Regions from separate parts of the Metasolibacillus sp. FSL K6-0083 genome, predicted to be linked through region 2. Evidence: riboswitches for the same ligand, from Rfam matches in the RefSeq annotation. Region 2 holds a riboswitch; each other region holds the start of a gene.

Region 1 (4,221 bases), 550 kb from region 2:
GCCCTCTTGAATTACTTTATCACCAGGGATACCATGTGCAACCTCGTGATTCACACTAATGCAAGTATACCCCGGGAAATCATACTCTCCTTTAGGTCCAGACAGCGCACCTGCCTCCTCAAACATGCGTCCAGCTATTTCATCTAGTTCTTTTGTTGTAACACCTGGCTTCGTAGCAGATTTCATCGCCTCACGGATTTCCGCGACGATACGACCAATCTTTTTAAACGCATCTAATTCTTCTTGAGTAGTTACAATCATCTTAAACGCCCTTCCTTTAAAGAAAATCTTTAATTACTATACCACAAATGTACAAATAAATTGTATATTGGACTTCCACCAACAAAATTATAAATTTTCTGAAGATTTTAATAATTAAGCATTTACTCAAACGCATGAGGTGATGCAATGACAAGCTTAGCTATTTATTTTGTATTATTTATCATCCCTATTTTCATTTTAACATCTATCATTGTTAAGTTATTACTTAATAATTTTAAAATGACAGAAACAAGGTTATTAAGTATTGCGTTACTAAGTTTTTGCTTTGTATTATTGGGAAGCTTTTTACGTTATACTTCCTCATTTCAATACGTCCCATTTTATACTTCGATAGTAATTGGTTTGGGTATTTTAGTTTTCCTTTCTACTCTTTTGCATTTAGTGTATGTATTACTAGTGAAATATTGCCACCTTCAAACAAGTTGGTTAATCGATATTCTTTTTTACATGCCCGTATTATTTCACGTAATTGCCCTTTCTTTAGGCTTTCGTTTATCTGCTGATATTTTTTATAAGCAAGGTCTTTGGATTTATCAAAGTATGTATGCGGAGAAACGACGTATTAAAGCATTATTAAAAGAAACGCTTTAGGAAGCAACCGTGCTAAGTCGGTATTTTGGTCGTTTTTGGTATTGCTTATTCAAATCAATTATGCCAAGGCGTAAAATTTAAAATAAGCATAAAGCTAATTTTTCATTGTACTGAGGAGAAGCTCGATTTTTGAGACAGCCCTTTCTTCTTTGCTAAAATCATCAATTATAAATGGTTTGATTAGGAGGTTTTTTTATGAATAGGCTTTCCATATATTCAATAATTCTTGCAGTTTTAGGCATGCTATTTTTTATTCTTTCAAGTGTGTCAGTAGGGTGGAATAGAAGTATAGCTACGCCTGGAGGACCACCGCCTCTTACTACTTGGGAGGTAACCTTGTTTTATATATTTTGTGGCGTAGGACTGCTTTGTTTTATCTTGAGCTTTGTAGTGGGGGTTTTAGGCTTCAAAATGAAAACAGGGAGTAGATTATTAAGATATATAGGTCTTCTATTAGTCCCAATTATCCTAATTTGCTCAATATCCTTTGGACTGCTTATTGCTATAGCTCTTGGCTGAAAATTTCATTCATTTTCATCAACTACCAAAGGGAGTTGTCCGAAAAGTCTATTTTATTTTGACACCGCATTGAAATCGATGTTTTCATCGCTTCCCTTTTACTGAAGGATAGCGCAGCTAAAACCAATGTCCATCCCATTTTTAAAAGAGGCGTTTTCTGTTTATCGCGTATTAACAAATTTGTTTGCGACGAGTAACCGCAGAAGCAGGCTGTAAGACCCCCACTTCAAAACAGCAGATAAAAACAGGATGTTTAAGTGGGGGATCAAACAGCCTGTAAAAACTAAGAATGAGGCCAACACGATGTTGGTCACACAAGCGTTTTCGCAGGATGCGAAGATCCTAGCTTGTGTTCCTCTATCACCAATCAGTGGGGGGCAAAGCCCCCACTGATTGAAGGTTCACTTTATAGGAATCAACATTTTGTGAAACATCATCGCTACTGTCCAAAATGCCCGCTATGCACGGCTTTTTGGACAGCCTCCCTACCTCTATATCAAATATTCGCTAAAATGCTGTACCTATCGCTTCGCTTTCGGTACAAAGTGGTCGTCTCAAAATGATTTTTCAGATACCCCCTTGATATTTTACTTTATGCTACCTTTAATAGTCTTGGCGCAGTTGAAAACAATAAAGAGCCTACAATTATTGTTAAAATAGCAGACGGAATCATATGTGTTGCATTATAAATAATTGAGTAAATCCATGGGTTTTGGTCTCCTGCATATTGAGAGAAGAACACAACACCTGATAACACATGCGTAATAAACGAAAGAGTAGCACCGAGCAAAACGCCTATCGTCATATATTGTGTAATCGCTTTTTTATTTTTTTCATGAAGCGCATTTAATAGTGGCTTGCGCATTACTGCTGCCAAACCAACTACCGTTGAGGCTAGCCCAAAATCTAAAACGGCCTGAAACCAATGCAAAATATAGCCGCCCATCATCGCACTGATTATCCCCTCAAGAAATCCTGTTGCCATACCAGCAAGTACACCATGTCTAAACGCTACTAATACAATTGGTAGCATGCCAAAGCTTATTGAGCCGCCCTGTGGAAGACTAAATGCCAGCTTGCCTAAAATAAAGCTAAGTCCTGCCATAATCGCGATTTCCATTAAAATTACTAAATTTTTATTGTTCATAACAAGTCTCCTTTCTTTTGTTCATTGGAACCAAGAGGAAGAATAGAAAACAAAAAAGCAATGTTAGGACAGAGCCTAACATCGCTTAGAAGTCGGTTTCTATCCACATCCCTACGCAAGCTTTAACTTACAGGTTCAAAGAGTCAGTACAACGAGTGTACAATCTCAGCCGACTTAATCGGCTCCCCTTGTGGTCATATGATGATTTATTTGTTAGAACAGTTTCATTGTACTGAATATCGCTTTGTATTTCAATACGTTTTAGTGGATTACTGAAAGTAGTTAACTAATGCATATCTAGTTATTCAGCTACTGGCTTTTTCAATAAGCCAACAATAAGCGCTGTGACAATGGAACCTACTATTACTGCTAGCAAGTATAGGATTGGGTTTCCTTCAACAACAGGGAAAACGAATACACCACCATGTGGCGCAGGAAGTCCAATACCAAATATCATCGTTAATGCCCCTGCTACTGCTGCACCTATAATTGAAGCTGGAATCACTCGGACTGGGTCTGCTGCTGCAAATGGAATTGCGCCCTCTGTAATGAAAGATGCGCCCATAATATAGCATGTTTTCCCTGCATCTCTTTCCCTTTTGGAAAATTTGCGTTTGAAAAATGTTGTCGCAAGTGCTAAACCTAATGGTGGCACCATACCCCCTGCCATTACTGCTGCATGTGGTGCAAAATTTCCCGCATCAATCATAGCGATACCGAATGTAAAGGCCGCTTTATTAATCGGTCCACCCATATCAACTGCCATCATACCACCGAGCAATAAACCAAGCATAACTAAGTTTCCTGTCCCGAGGCTAGATAACCACGATGTAATTGCCTCATTTACCCCTTTTACAGGCTCAATTATAATGTACATCATAATAAGTCCTGTAAATAAAATGCCAAATAGAGGATAAAGCAGTACAGGCTTAATTCCTTCTAGTGACGTAGGCAATTTATCAAATACTTTTTTCAGACCAAGCACTAAATAACCCGCTAAAAACCCTGCAATCAAACCACCTAAAAAACCTGCCCCACCTGTTGCTGCCATGAAGCCACCAACCATCCCCGGTGCAAAGCCTGGTCGGTCTGCAATACTCATCGCGATAAATGCCGCTAATACTGGAATCATTAAACCAAATGCATTACCACCACCGATTGTGTTCAATGCTTCGGCAATTGGATGATAAGAAGGATCTGTCGGGTCAAATGCTTTAATTCCAAACATAAACGATATTGCGATTAAAATACCGCCACCAACAACAAACGGAAGCATATTTGATACACCATTCATTAAGTGCTTGTAAAAGCCTGAGCGCTTCTCCTTTTCTGTTCCTTCCTGTTTTCCTGTTGCTGTATGAATAGGTGCATCTTGCTCTAACGCACGCTCAATTAACTGCTGCGTTTTTCGAATGCCATCTGCTACTGGCACTTGAATCACATGCTTCCCAGCAAAGCGTGCCATCTCAACCTGTTTATCTGCCGCTACAATAATAGTCGTCGCTTCCGCAATCTCCTCTGCCGTTAGCGCATTTTTCACACCTGTTGAGCCATTCGTTTCAACTTTAATATCCACACCCATTTCAGCAGCCTTTGTTTTAAGTGCATCAGCAGCCATATACGTATGAGCAATACCTGTTGGGCACGCAGTTACAGCTAAAATTTTTGCCCCGGGTGAAGCT
Region 2 (4,221 bases):
GGAAAATGGCGGGGAAAACAATGAACATTTCCTTTGCGATAACGGAAGGTGCAGGTAGTACCCATACTTCAATCTGCAACAGCTTCACTGCTATTTCCCAAAGAGTAATTGCGATTAGAAGAGCTAGCACCGACTTCCACATATTTTCTATTCTCATAGCTGTTTCCTCACTTCATTGCGTTCGCGATAAATTCATTTGTAAATGCTTGTTGAATATCTACTTCACCGATAATCTGATGCTTTACCATAAATTCCGCAAAGTTTTCCCATCGACTTGCCTCTTGAACACCCCAAGCCTCTGCACCTTCTTTATAGTGAGGAGATAGCCACTCCTGACTGCGTCTCACAAGCTCTGGCTGAAGGTCGGGCTCTGCAGCAATTAAAATATCCGCCGATTTCTGTGGGTTATCAATTGCAAACTCATAGCCTTTATATACAGCATTAATGAAGGCTTGCACTGTATCAGGATTATCTTCAATCATTTTATCGTTCGTAATAATAAGGGGTGAGTAAGTATCTAACTCTGGCGCATAATCAGTCGTTTTAATAAAATGCATATCCGCATCACGAATCTCACCTTCAATACCTGTCCATGCATAAAAAATACTGACAAAATCGATGTCTCGCTCTAGCGCTACAAAATAATCTGTATTGCCGACTTGTACCGTCTCAATTTTCGAAGCATCTCCACCTTCTTTATTCATAACAGCCTGTAAAGAAGCTTTTTCTAATTCCGAGCCATATGCACCGTATATATGCCCTTCAAAGTCTTTTGGCGTTTTAATTCCCTTTGCCTTTGGCGTATAATAGCCTCCAGTGTTTTTCTGAATAATCGCAGCGATTGAAACAATAGGAAGACCTTCTGAACGCGCTTGCGTTACTTGATTTTGAAAGCTAATTCCGAATTGCCCCTTGCCAGACCCTACAATTTGCTCCGCACGTACCTCGCCTGGCAGCATAATTTCAACGTCTAAGCCTACTTCTTCAAAAAATCCTTTTTCCTTTGCTACATAAATTCCTGTATGATTTGTATTTGGCGTCCAATCTAAGAACAGTTGAACCTTTTCATTCCCTTCCTTTGTCTGACAGCTCGTTAAAAGGAAGATTAGTGATAATAATGCTAAATATTTCAAGACTATTCGCATGGCAATATATCCCCCACCTATGACTTCACTTTCTCATCACGCTGTGATAACCATTTTTCAAATGTATAGGACATCTCCCAAAATGCTAGTTCATATTCCTTTGCGATAATAAATTGTTCCTTCACCTTCTCTTTTTCTTTTTCGTTCATATCCTCCACAAGTGAGTTTAATAAATCAATTTGAGCCTGTGTTGCCTCTTGGAACCAATCGCTCGCATATGTCGCAAGCCAATTGCGATAAATTTCAGTTTCTGGATTTGCGTGCTCATAAGCCTTGCCAATATCAGCATATAGCCAATAGCATGGCAACATAGCCGAAATAATATAGGCTAAATTTCCATACATTGTTGAGCGATATAAATGTGATGTATAGCCGTAAGCAGTTGGTGCTGGCTTGAAACTTTCCATATCTTCCTCAGTAATATTTAATATTTTCGCATGTGCTTCATGCACCCCTAATTCAGCTTGTGCGGTATTGCGCGCTTTTTCTGCCAGAAAAGCGGTAATCGCGAAATCCTCTGCTTGTGCCGCTGCCAGCGCATGAATTTTTGCATAATGGTTCAAATAATAGATATCTTGCAAAATATAATTTTTGAAAATTTCAAGAGGTAAATCCCCCTTCACAATGCCTTGTACAAATGGGTGATTTAAGCTTTTCTCCCAGCTCTCCTTTGTTGCTAAACGTAATTCATCAGTAAATTTCATAAAAAAACCCTCCTAATTTGTTCTTTTTCTAAAAGGAACACTAGTAGGAGGGTTTCGTTTTTGAATGAAGTAAGCAAATATATGCCAAAATACATCGTTATTAAACGAATTCATTTCCCATCTACTTCCCTCCGCTCGTACTAACGAGATCAGGTTCTAAGAGTAAGTCTCAGCCATTATTTGGCACCCCTAGTAGAAAAAGAATCATATTTTAATTTCAAATCCATCATAACGCATTAAAATTAAATGTCAAATATTCTTTAAAATAATCAATCTATTTAATTGAGAATAGTTATCACTTATTGTATAGTAGATAGTGACATACAAATAAGTGAGGAGAAGATATAATGCAAATTTACTGGACGAAAATAAATAAGATTATTGAAGAAACGCCTGAGGTTAAAACATACATGCTGGACCTTCCAGAGGGCTTTACATGGGAAGAAGGCTCGCACACCCATTTCGCACTAAAGGGATTTAATGCTGGAGAAAAGCCAAACCGCGCGCTCATCCGCCATATGTCAATCTCCACTTTACCGCACGAAAATTCAATCGGTATTACAACACGCATTAAAGAACAATGCTCTGAATTCAAATCGATTTTAAAAAATATTGAAATTGGCACTGAAGTAGCAATCTTTAAAACACATTCGAATGTACCGCTAAAAAGAGATAATAAAAATATTTATCTGCTATCATCTGGTGTCGGCTTAGCTACTTTTAGACCACTTGTACTTGATTATTTAGAGCGTGCAGACAATGTGAATCAAATTCATTCACTAAATATCGATTCCACAAAGGATTTCTTATTCCCAAATATTTTTGAATCTGCACCTGCCAAGAAATTCATCGCACAGTTCGTCGATAATCGCAAAGACTATTATGAAGAAGTGAAAAATCTAGCCGCAGACAAAGAAGGTTTATTCTACGTTGTTGGCAGCGATGAATTCCTTGCACAAAACATTGAAATACTACGTGAACAAGGCATCCAGCCTGAACAAATTATGCTCGACAAGCACGCACAACAACGTGCTGAGTTTTTATCATTGGATTTACCAGTTTAATATATCTTAGTGAGGAAGCGTTCAAAAAGTGTGCTAAAGCACTACATTTTGGACGCTTCATTTGTGGAGTTGACCGAAAATCCATTTTTTGTCACTGTATTGAAATCAATGTTTTCATCGCTTCCCTTTTACTGAAGGAGTACACTGCTAAAGTCAATGTTCATCCCATTTTTAAAAGAGGCGTTTTCTGTTTATATGTATCAACATCTTATGAAATATCATCGCTAACTGTCCAAAATGCCGGCTATGCACGGCTTTAGGACAGCCCCTATTTAACAAAGTAAATAAGTGGAGAAATAATATTCATGCATTAGATTGATTTTAGCGAGTGGCGAGACGACACGCTGATAAAGGGAGACCTAGTCTAGTACCGCCGCAACATATGTGCGAGCGACTGAGTGGGCAATATCATGTTGGTCTAAACCTCAGTAGTTGTCACTACCGTTGGCAATTCCTATCGTTTAAAAAATCATCTAGTTCTAGATGGCAAGTGATTTTATACATCATTAAGTGAGCGTTTTTGTACATAGTTTAATGGAAATTTGTATATCTTCAACGGCAAAGCGGATAAATATAAATGTTTTATTAATCTTGACCAATATTAAAGTCCACTTTATAATAAAGTAAACTTTATAATATAAGGAGGTTATTAATATGAAAAAAAATAAAGATGAATTATTTGAACTCGTTACTGAAATAAATGACATGCATTATACGATGAATAAAATCATCATAAAAGAATATCAATCTTTACTAGATGATAATCTTTCTAGGAATCAAACAATTTTAATGGATATTGTTAAAGATTACGGAAAAATTTCTATTGGAGAAATTGCTCGACTAATGAAAATAACATCAAGCGCTGTTGGACAGATTGTTAATAAACTTGAAGATGGAAATTATTTAGTGAGGACTATTAATTCACAAAATAGACGTGAAATACTTGTGCAACTGACAGATAAGGGAACTCGATATTTTGAAAAAGAAGAAAAAATAAATCGTCAAATTATTAATCGTATTTACACACAAATGGAATTGAGTGAAATGGAAGAACTCAAAAGGATTATCACAAAGCTAAGTAACATTGTAGAAAAGACATATACAAAACAAGATGAGGAGGAAAACAATCATGACTAACACAAAGGCTAACTTAGAAAGTTTATTCAATGAAATTAAGGAAAGGGAATTGTTAAATGGTACAGTCCTTGTTGCTAAAAAAGGCGAGATTTTATACGAAGGAGCTTTTGGTAATGCTGACTTGTCAACAAAACGTCCATTAACATCACAATCTTTATTCAACCTTGCATC
Region 3 (4,221 bases), 1.8 Mb from region 2:
CTGTAAAGCCAATCACCTGTTTTACCAAATTTTTTGGGCTAATGTCGCGACTTGCTGTGCGTCTCCAATGCTGCTTCTCTCAGTCTCATTTTCCCTGCTCCTTGAAATATGGCTACCTTTCTTTATTTCTAAATAATATTTCCATTTTAATATAATTACAGTAGAAAGAATACTCTACTTTAAATAGGGTGCTAAACAATTTAACATGAGTAGTATGGGTTTTTATCTATACAAATAGTTTTTATCGTTTTTCCAAGCAAGCTTTTCAGTTCTTTTTTCAGCACTTCGATTAAATGAAGCCCTGCATATCCTCCACCGACGATAACAATTGTTTTCATTATAAAAACTCCTCCTTTTATCCATACAATGAATAACAAGGAGGAGTTGTGACATAGCTATTAAAAACTTTTATTCATTTAGTTTTTTTGCTGAAGAGATGAAAATTTTTTAACTGTTTCCTCTATATTTTCACTTTGACAAATCGCGGAAATAACCGCAACGCCATCCGCCCCTGCTGTCAGCACCTGTTCAGCACGCTCCGCTGTAATACCACCAATTGCAACAATTGGAAATGTAGGATATGTCGCTCTCGCCTTTGCTAAAAATGCGACGCCTGCTGGCTCGTTTGCATCTGCCTTTGAAATAGTTGCGAAAATTGGCCCAATGCCAACATAATCAGCTCCACCTGCTACAGCAGCCTGCATCTCGTCCTCATTGTGAACGGATACACCGATTATTTTATCGGGTAGCTGCTGGCGAATTTTCACTAACTTCATATCATCCTGTCCAACATGAACACCATCAGCATCAATAGCTAGTGCTAGTTCAATGTCGTCATTAATAATAAAGGGAACATCATATGCAAGGCAAAGTGCCTGACAGCGCTTTGCAAACTCTAGTAGCGCAGCACCTTTAAGTGCCCCTTCTCCCTTTTCACGCAATTGAAAAATGGTTACACCAGCCTGTAATGCTTCTTCTAAAATATGAAGCGGCTCACGCTGACAATTTATAGTACCCATAATAAAATAAACGGCTAGCTTCTCACGTTTCAATGCAGCTTCACCTGCCCTTTCATTTGCGCTTTACGATACGCAAAATGATTCGTTGGCCCATGTCCATTTCCAATATTTAATGGGTGTGAAATCGCTGCTTGAATGAAATGCTTTGCTTCTATAATAGCATCACGTAAAGCATAGTCCTTTCCTAAAAATGCTGTTAAAGCTGCGGAAAATGTACAGCCTGTCCCATGTGTATGCGGTGTATCAATGCGTTCACTGCTCATCGCAAAGAAGGAGCCGTCAGCAAAATATACCATATCAACAGCTTCCTCCCCCTCTAAATGACCGCCCTTCATCACCACACATTGCACACCAAGTTCTAAAATTTTCTTTGCCGCTATTTCAATATCTGCAACTGTTGTAATTGTAATGCCTGTAATTTCTTCAGCTTCTGGAATATTCGGTGTAAGGACGGTTGCAATAGGTAGTAACTTCGTTTTTAATGCATAAATCGCCTCTTGCTGTAACAAGCTTGCGCCACCCTTTGCAATCATAACAGGGTCTACAACAAGCTGCACACTTTGCTTGCGTAGCTCTACCGCTACGGCTTCAATAATTTCTGCGGAAAATAGCATACCCGTTTTTACAGCAGTTACTTGTAAATCCTCAAAAATCGCGTTCATTTGGGCAACGATAAATTCAGGGGAAGCAGCTAAAATATCCGATACACCAAGGGTATTTTGAGCTGTTAACGCTGTAATCGCAGATGTGCCATAAACGCCTAGCTCCTGAAATGTTTTTAAATCTGCCTGTATGCCTGCCCCACCACTACTATCTGAGCCAGCAATTGTCATAACAATATTCACATTCATCAGCCTTTCGCATATTTTTCTAAGCCATTTAATACTTCTACTTGGAACGAGCCGATATATGTTGAATTGTGCTCCGCTTCTTCAGCTATTACCTTATACGTTTGTAAAAGCGATGCCAAATTGGCTACCGGTCCTCCTTCAAGTGTTAGCGCCGCAGTACATAGTGCACTTAATAAACAGCCTGAACCTGTAACGAATGTCATGCGCTCATGACCACCCGTTACTTTTTCTACAATTTTTCCATCTGTCACAATATCTGTCGCACCTGTTACAATAACAATTGTAGCATATTTTTTGGCTATTTCTTGCGCAACAGAAATGGTATCAATATTTCCTTGCCCACTATCGACTCCTTTTGCTTGCCATTCTACACCAGCTATGGCAGCAAGCTCCCCTTCATTGCAGCGAATTAATTGGAACTGCACTTGCTGCAATAGACTTTGAATTACTTGCTTGCGATAGTTCGTTGCACCAACCCCTACAGGGTCTAGCACAACAGGTATCCCGTGCTTATTCGCCGTTTTTCCTGCCGCAAGCATCGCAGGAACTTTAGATTGGTTTAATGTGCCGATATTAATTAATAAGCCGTTCGAAATGGAGGTCATTTCCTCCACCTCACTCACTTCATCAGCCATAACTGGTGAAGCACCAATTGCTAAAAGTCCATTCGCTGTAAAATTTGCTACTACGTAATTTGTTATACAGTGAATAAGTGGATGCTGTTGTCGAATTTTACCTATCGTCATCGTTTGCAACCTCTTTCTCCAAGTTTTTTATTTTCCGGAAAGCTCTATCGACTAATTTGAAGCTCATTTCTTTTTCAAACCTAGCCGAAAAATGAAATCTAAAATTAGCACTCGATAATAGTCGACAAAAAAAGCCCTCTAAACATAGAGAGCGTCAAATACAAGGAAAAATTACTACCGTGTACTTTGCTCCCTACGCCAGTGTTAACTGAACAGGTTCTAAGGGTCAGGTTTTAACCTTCTCAACGCCAAAAGCGTCCCCCTGCAAATTGTTGTCATTCATTATCGTAGCACTAGTTGCGAATTTTTCCAATAGATAATCTATTTTTCTTGCTAAAGAGATATAATTTGAATCTTTTTCTCCTACCACTCGTTCTATTATAGCAAGAGGTGATTATATGAAAAAATGGCTTTCCATCGCAGCAGCTATTGCTATTTTTTATGGCGTGGGCTATTACTTTCTTGACAACGAAATAAATAAAGGTACTTCCCCAAAAGCAAATGGCACAAATGATTTTTTAATTATTTTAGGTGCAAAGGTACGACCAACTGGTGAGCCTTCCTTATCCTTGCAATATCGACTTGAAGCGGCAAACGATTATTTACAAAAACACCCGCATGTACAAGTCATCGTTTCAGGCGGTCAAGGAGATGATGAGCCCGCAACAGAAGCATCTATAATGGCAGACTATTTAATAAGTCACGGTATCTCAGCAGAGCGTATATTACTTGAAGAAGACTCCACTTCTACATATGAAAATTTACTTTTTTCAAAGGAGCTATTACCAGAGGACATTACAACAATTACGATTGTATCTAACGACTACCATTTGCAACGTGCTAAATTTTTAGCGGAAATTATTGGGTTAGAAGCGGACGTGCTTGTAGCTAAAACACCAACATCCGTAGAAGTGAAATCAAGAATGCGCGAGCGACTCGCGCTATTAAAAACATATATATTTAAGCGATAAAGACGTATATTACTTACGATAGGCGCGTCGCCCCGCATATTCAACGCATTGATAACACACTTTGATGCGCTTTTTTACCCCATTTCAATAATTGCGCAAATCTGGCATTCTTCGGGGGTTGTCTGAAAGGTTCATATTGTTTTGACACCGCATTGAAATAAAGGTTTTCATCCCTTCCCTTTTACTGAAGGATAACACTGCTTAAGCCAATGTTTATCACATTTTTAAAGAAGGCGTTCTCTGTTTATATAAATCAATATTTTGTGAAACATCATCGCTACTGTCCAAAATGCTGGCTATGCACAGCTTTTGGGACAGACCTATTTTTTTATGTAATGATTTATTTGATGAAAAAACTCTTTTATCTTTGTTAGCAAAGAGTGCATTTACAACACCTTTAGTTCTTTTCTACTAAATATAACATAAAAAAATAGAGGGCGTCCAAAAACCATTTGGGGACACCCTCTTTGTAAAGTGTTTAATGATAAATCATCGTCAATATTACAAATAGATTTTAAGTATATATTTAATATAAAAGCTACACTTTAAAAATTCTTTTCCGTTAGCCTTTTTCTATTTTACTGTACCCACTCGATAAAATTATTCATAACTTTATCTAAAAATTGAATTGTTG
Region 4 (4,221 bases), 450 kb from region 2:
TGAGAGGAGGACAATAATTGAACAGCTGGATGATTCGGATCAACTTCTAGTGAAGGGAAAATTTCGCCTTTGTCTTCAATCATCGAACTTCCTCCCCACACGAATGTCGGCGGATAGTGCCTTAGCCATGGATCCGACTTTGCAACAGAAAGTATATGTTCCTCAATCTCTCTAGATACCTCTTCATAAGTTTCATTAGGGTAGTAGTGAACAGTAATCCATAGTTTACATTCGTCAGCTATAAAAGCGGGCTGTCTTCCACCTTCAATAACAGCAGGGTTGATTGTATTTGTACCAGGTGGAAATCCTTCATATTGCTTAGTAACCGCCCAATGGCGCTCTAAATCTTGCAATCCTTCTATTATTTTCATCATTTTTTCAATGGCACTTGCTTGCAATAGTCCGCCACCTGCGTGAATCATATTTCGTCTCATAGCATCATGAAATGTTTTAGCACTTTTTATCGTAATCCAACCCGTGATTACCCCGCCTTGACCTTGTATATGTAAATCACTCGTATCAACAACAAGCGCAAAGTCGGCTTTATATCCTCGCTCACAACATTGAAGTGTACCAGCCTCTCCGACTTCTTCTCCGATGACAGATTGGAAAATGAGATCGCCCTTCACCTCAAATTTTGCCTCATGTAAAAGTTTTAATGCAAATAGGGCCCCTGCAATTCCTCCTTTCATATCAGCTACGCCCCTACCTATAATAGCCTCTTCAGTTACTATTGGATCAAAAGGATTCGTTAACCATTGTTCGTCATCTCGTATTTCAGCTACATCAACATGCCCATTAATAATTAAACTGCTATATAATTCAGGTTCCGTTCCTTTTTTCACCCCAACGACATTGGGGTCATCTGGATACACATCCCATATATCAATTTCAAAATTAAGATTTTTTAAATAATTTGCGATAAATTGTTGAATATTTTTTGTATTTCTTGCAGGTGGTGCGGGTGTTTCAAACTTTATAAGTGTAGTAACCAAATCAATCAATTCTTGTTTGCGATTTTCTACTTGAAGCATCAATCTCTCGATATTATTTGTCACAACATTCCCGCCTTTTTTGTAATAGAGAAACCACTTGCGAAAAGAAGTGGTCTGAAATCTATCAATTTATTTTCATGAACCGCTTCTTTCTACTAGGATGTACTAGTTTGTAAGTAGTAATACACCCTCTCTAGTGGTCAGATTCTATTTAATTATTCTTTTCCTGTCCATTCGATTATTATTTACACCAAATCAATATTAAATTTTTGCTAATTCTTTTACTGGCCACATTGAAATGTTTTCAGCCATATCCCAGAACATATATTCAAAGTAACTTGTTTTCACAAATATTTCTTCTAGTTTATTCAGTTCATCTTCTGGCTTTCCTTGTGCAATCTCATTGATTAAATCGATGCAATCTTCAGCAATTTTAGTAAACCCGTCAGAAGAATACATTTTAACCCAGTTTCCATAGAGTTCATGCTCTAAAGAATTTGGCCATTCAGCTAATTTTTTACCAATCCAATTGTAACTCCATGCACATGCTAATACTGCTGCAATCGTATTCTCTACTCCGCCTAACTGTGCTTGGCTAAGCATATAGCTTGTATACGCTGTCATTGTAGCAGATGGCTCTGTATTTTCTAATTCTTCGTTGGAAATCCCAAATTTCGCTGCATACTCACGGTGTAAATCCATTTCAAAATTCATTGTTCCATGCAATAAATTTGCAAAAATAGTCATTGTTTTTAAATCATTGGCTTTGGTACTCCCTATTGCGAAAACTCTAGAGTACTCTATTAAATACACATAGTCCTGCTTCATATAATGTATGAATTTTTCCTTCTCAAGAGTCCCTTCCCCAATCCCCTTTACAAAAGGATGTTCTAAATAACTATTCCATACAGGCTGCACTTTTTTAAATAAACGATCAGAAAATGTCATTGAATTTACTCTCCTTTGTCATTACTAAAATATAATTGAGTAGGGGGAGCGATGAACTCCTTACCTCTCAAACCTACGTATGAATTTGTATACGGTGGTTCAATTAAACAGAAAGAGCTTTGTTTTGTTTGGCAAGCTCACCTAATCATACCTAGCCTTCTGTGAGATTTGCCTTACTCAAATCTGTGTCTTGTCTTCAGAACTCTCTAGATTCAGCCCCTTTCTTTTTAGATAACCCTTATTTTTGTCATGGAAACTCGGAATTTGCACCTGAGAGTATATGCGTATACTAGGCACAAAAAACCCATTCCTGTAGTATAAGGAATGGGTTAATGTATATAACAAAATATATGCACATATTTCACCATTACTTCCCTACGCTAGTACGACCTAGATCAGGTTCAAAGGGTCAAGACTTGTCTCTCTCAGCAAAATTATGCTCCCCTAGTAATTTGAATATTTGATTGTATCTAGCTAATCATAGACATAATTGTTTGTCAAGTGGCCGCTTACAGTTACTTTCCTTTAAAACAAAATAAACAGCTCATTGTGATAAGGATTATTAATATAAAATAATCTCTAGATTAGTATTGAGAATATAATATTAATGCACCGTTCAACTAGCTTGTTATCTTTTGCTGCAACTTGTCAATATAGACATATAAAAAGTCGCTTAACACACAAAAGTTTCTAAATTCACGTAAATGCTTGTACTCCAATATATCACTAGTTAAACTAGTAATATAAAGTATAAAAGGATGGTGGCTTTAATGACGAATGAACAACCAATCGAACATGAGAATAACGAAACGATTAAAGCAGTAGAAACGCTTTTTGTCAATGAGTTTACGAATGGTGTATTAGATCCAAATAAGCCGATGCTTGGTCCGCTCCGAAATGGCGGGACAATTATTGCCAACACAGCACCTGGCTGCTGGGGACCAATGCTAACACCTGAAATACGAGGCGGGCATGAAGTAACAAAACCGGTATACATAGAGGGTGCTGAAGTTGGAGATGCACTTGTTATTAAAATTAAATCAATTCAAGTAACGTCCATTGCGACTGCATCTGGTACGGATGAAGCACTGCCAGACCGTTTCATAGGTGACCCATTTGTGAAAGTAAAATGCCCTGGCTGCGGCAAGCTACATCCACAAACGAAGGTTCAAGGAATCGGACCACAGGCAATTCGCTGTGCAATTTGTGATACAGCAACTGCGCCATTTGCTATTACAAATGGTTATACGATGGCTTTTCACCATAATGAACAATTAGGTGTGACAGTGGGCAAGGACGGTGCGCGAAAAATTGCGTTAGATGCTAATCATTATATGCGAATACCTGAAAACTCGAAGCAAAATCCTGTCGTAAGTTTAGCGCCTTCTGATTTAGTTGGCGTGTTAGCAAGAATGCGCCCATTTTTAGGGCAGTTAGGCACAGTGCCTTCAAAAGCGCTACCTGATTCACATAATGCGGGTGATTTTGGTGCGGCATTAATCGGTGCACCACATGAGTTTATTTTAACTGAGGAGGAATTAGTCTCACATAAAACCGATGGCCATATGGACATTAGCCGCGTACGTCAAGGAGCTACTATTATTTGCCCTGTAAAAGTGGATGGTGGCGGTGTTTATATCGGTGATATGCATGCAATGCAGGGCGATGGTGAAATGGCGGGACATACGACAGATGTTGCCGGCATTGTACAATTACAAGTAAGCGTGCTAAAAAAAGTAGCTATCGACGGACCAATTATTTTAGCGAATGAAGAAGATTTACCATATACTGCAAAGCCATTCACGAAAGAGGAAAAGCGCTTAGCACGAGAGCTAGCAGAGGAATATGGATTAAAGCAGCTAGAGGAGGCATTGCCTATTTCGGTTGTTGGAACGGGCGTCAATCTAAATATTGCAACGGATAATGCGGTGGAACGGGCAGCAGCCTTACTAGATTTATCTAGCGATGAGGTGAAAAATCGTATTACCTTAACAGGTGGCGTCGAAATTGGTCGACTACCGGGTGTGGTCACAGCAACATTCCAAGTACCGAAAACATTGCTAAAACAAGCAAAAATATATAAGCCAGTAAAACAGCAGTATGATTAAGGATAGGGGGCTGTCCGAAAAGTGAATATCTTTTCGGACAGCCCCTGCTTCTACATTAACTATTTGCTAAAAATGCTTGTACCTGTCGCTTCGTTTTCAGCACAAAAAACTGCTTCTGCAATGACCTGTCACAAAAGGGTCGTCTCAAAAATGACTTTCTAGATGACCTC

The links. Region 2 has a riboswitch for thiamine pyrophosphate ahead of tenA (thiaminase II). Riboswitches for the same ligand answer to the same signal wherever they lie in the genome.
Region 1: another riboswitch for thiamine pyrophosphate. It lies ahead of thiT (energy-coupled thiamine transporter ThiT); the one in region 2 lies ahead of tenA (thiaminase II).
Region 3: another riboswitch for thiamine pyrophosphate. It lies ahead of thiM (hydroxyethylthiazole kinase); the one in region 2 lies ahead of tenA (thiaminase II).
Region 4: another riboswitch for thiamine pyrophosphate. It lies ahead of tenA (thiaminase II); the one in region 2 lies ahead of tenA (thiaminase II).

Annotation. Positions count from the first base shown of each region.
Region 1 covers NZ_CP152046.1:3,270,349-3,274,569, reverse strand. The annotation lists gene map (type I methionyl aminopeptidase) at 1-261, opposite strand, end outside; gene MHB51_RS15285 (hypothetical protein) at 409-873, shown strand; gene thiT (energy-coupled thiamine transporter ThiT) at 1,985-2,539, opposite strand; TPP riboswitch at 2,631-2,738, opposite strand; gene MHB51_RS15275 (fructose-specific PTS transporter subunit EIIC) at 2,841-4,221, opposite strand, start outside.
Region 2 covers NZ_CP152046.1:2,724,607-2,728,827, reverse strand. The annotation lists gene MHB51_RS12820 (ABC transporter permease) at 1-157, opposite strand, end outside; gene MHB51_RS12815 (ABC transporter substrate-binding protein) at 168-1,145, opposite strand; gene tenA (thiaminase II) at 1,163-1,849, opposite strand; TPP riboswitch at 1,959-2,050, opposite strand; gene MHB51_RS12805 (dihydropteridine reductase) at 2,197-2,913, shown strand; gene MHB51_RS12800 (MarR family transcriptional regulator) at 3,568-4,050, shown strand; gene MHB51_RS12795 (serine hydrolase domain-containing protein) at 4,043-4,221, shown strand, end outside.
Region 3 covers NZ_CP152046.1:723,529-727,749, forward strand. The annotation lists gene MHB51_RS03275 (hypothetical protein) at 201-338, opposite strand; gene thiE (thiamine phosphate synthase) at 417-1,052, opposite strand; gene thiD (bifunctional hydroxymethylpyrimidine kinase/phosphomethylpyrimidine kinase) at 1,049-1,864, opposite strand; gene thiM (hydroxyethylthiazole kinase) at 1,870-2,616, opposite strand; TPP riboswitch at 2,790-2,890, opposite strand; gene MHB51_RS03295 (YdcF family protein) at 3,015-3,587, shown strand; gene MHB51_RS03300 (NADPH-dependent FMN reductase) at 4,166-4,221, opposite strand, start outside.
Region 4 covers NZ_CP152046.1:2,279,263-2,283,483, reverse strand. The annotation lists gene MHB51_RS10580 (acetylornithine deacetylase) at 1-1,058, opposite strand, end outside; gene tenA (thiaminase II) at 1,257-1,943, opposite strand; TPP riboswitch at 2,299-2,399, opposite strand; gene MHB51_RS10570 (acetamidase/formamidase family protein) at 2,714-4,051, shown strand.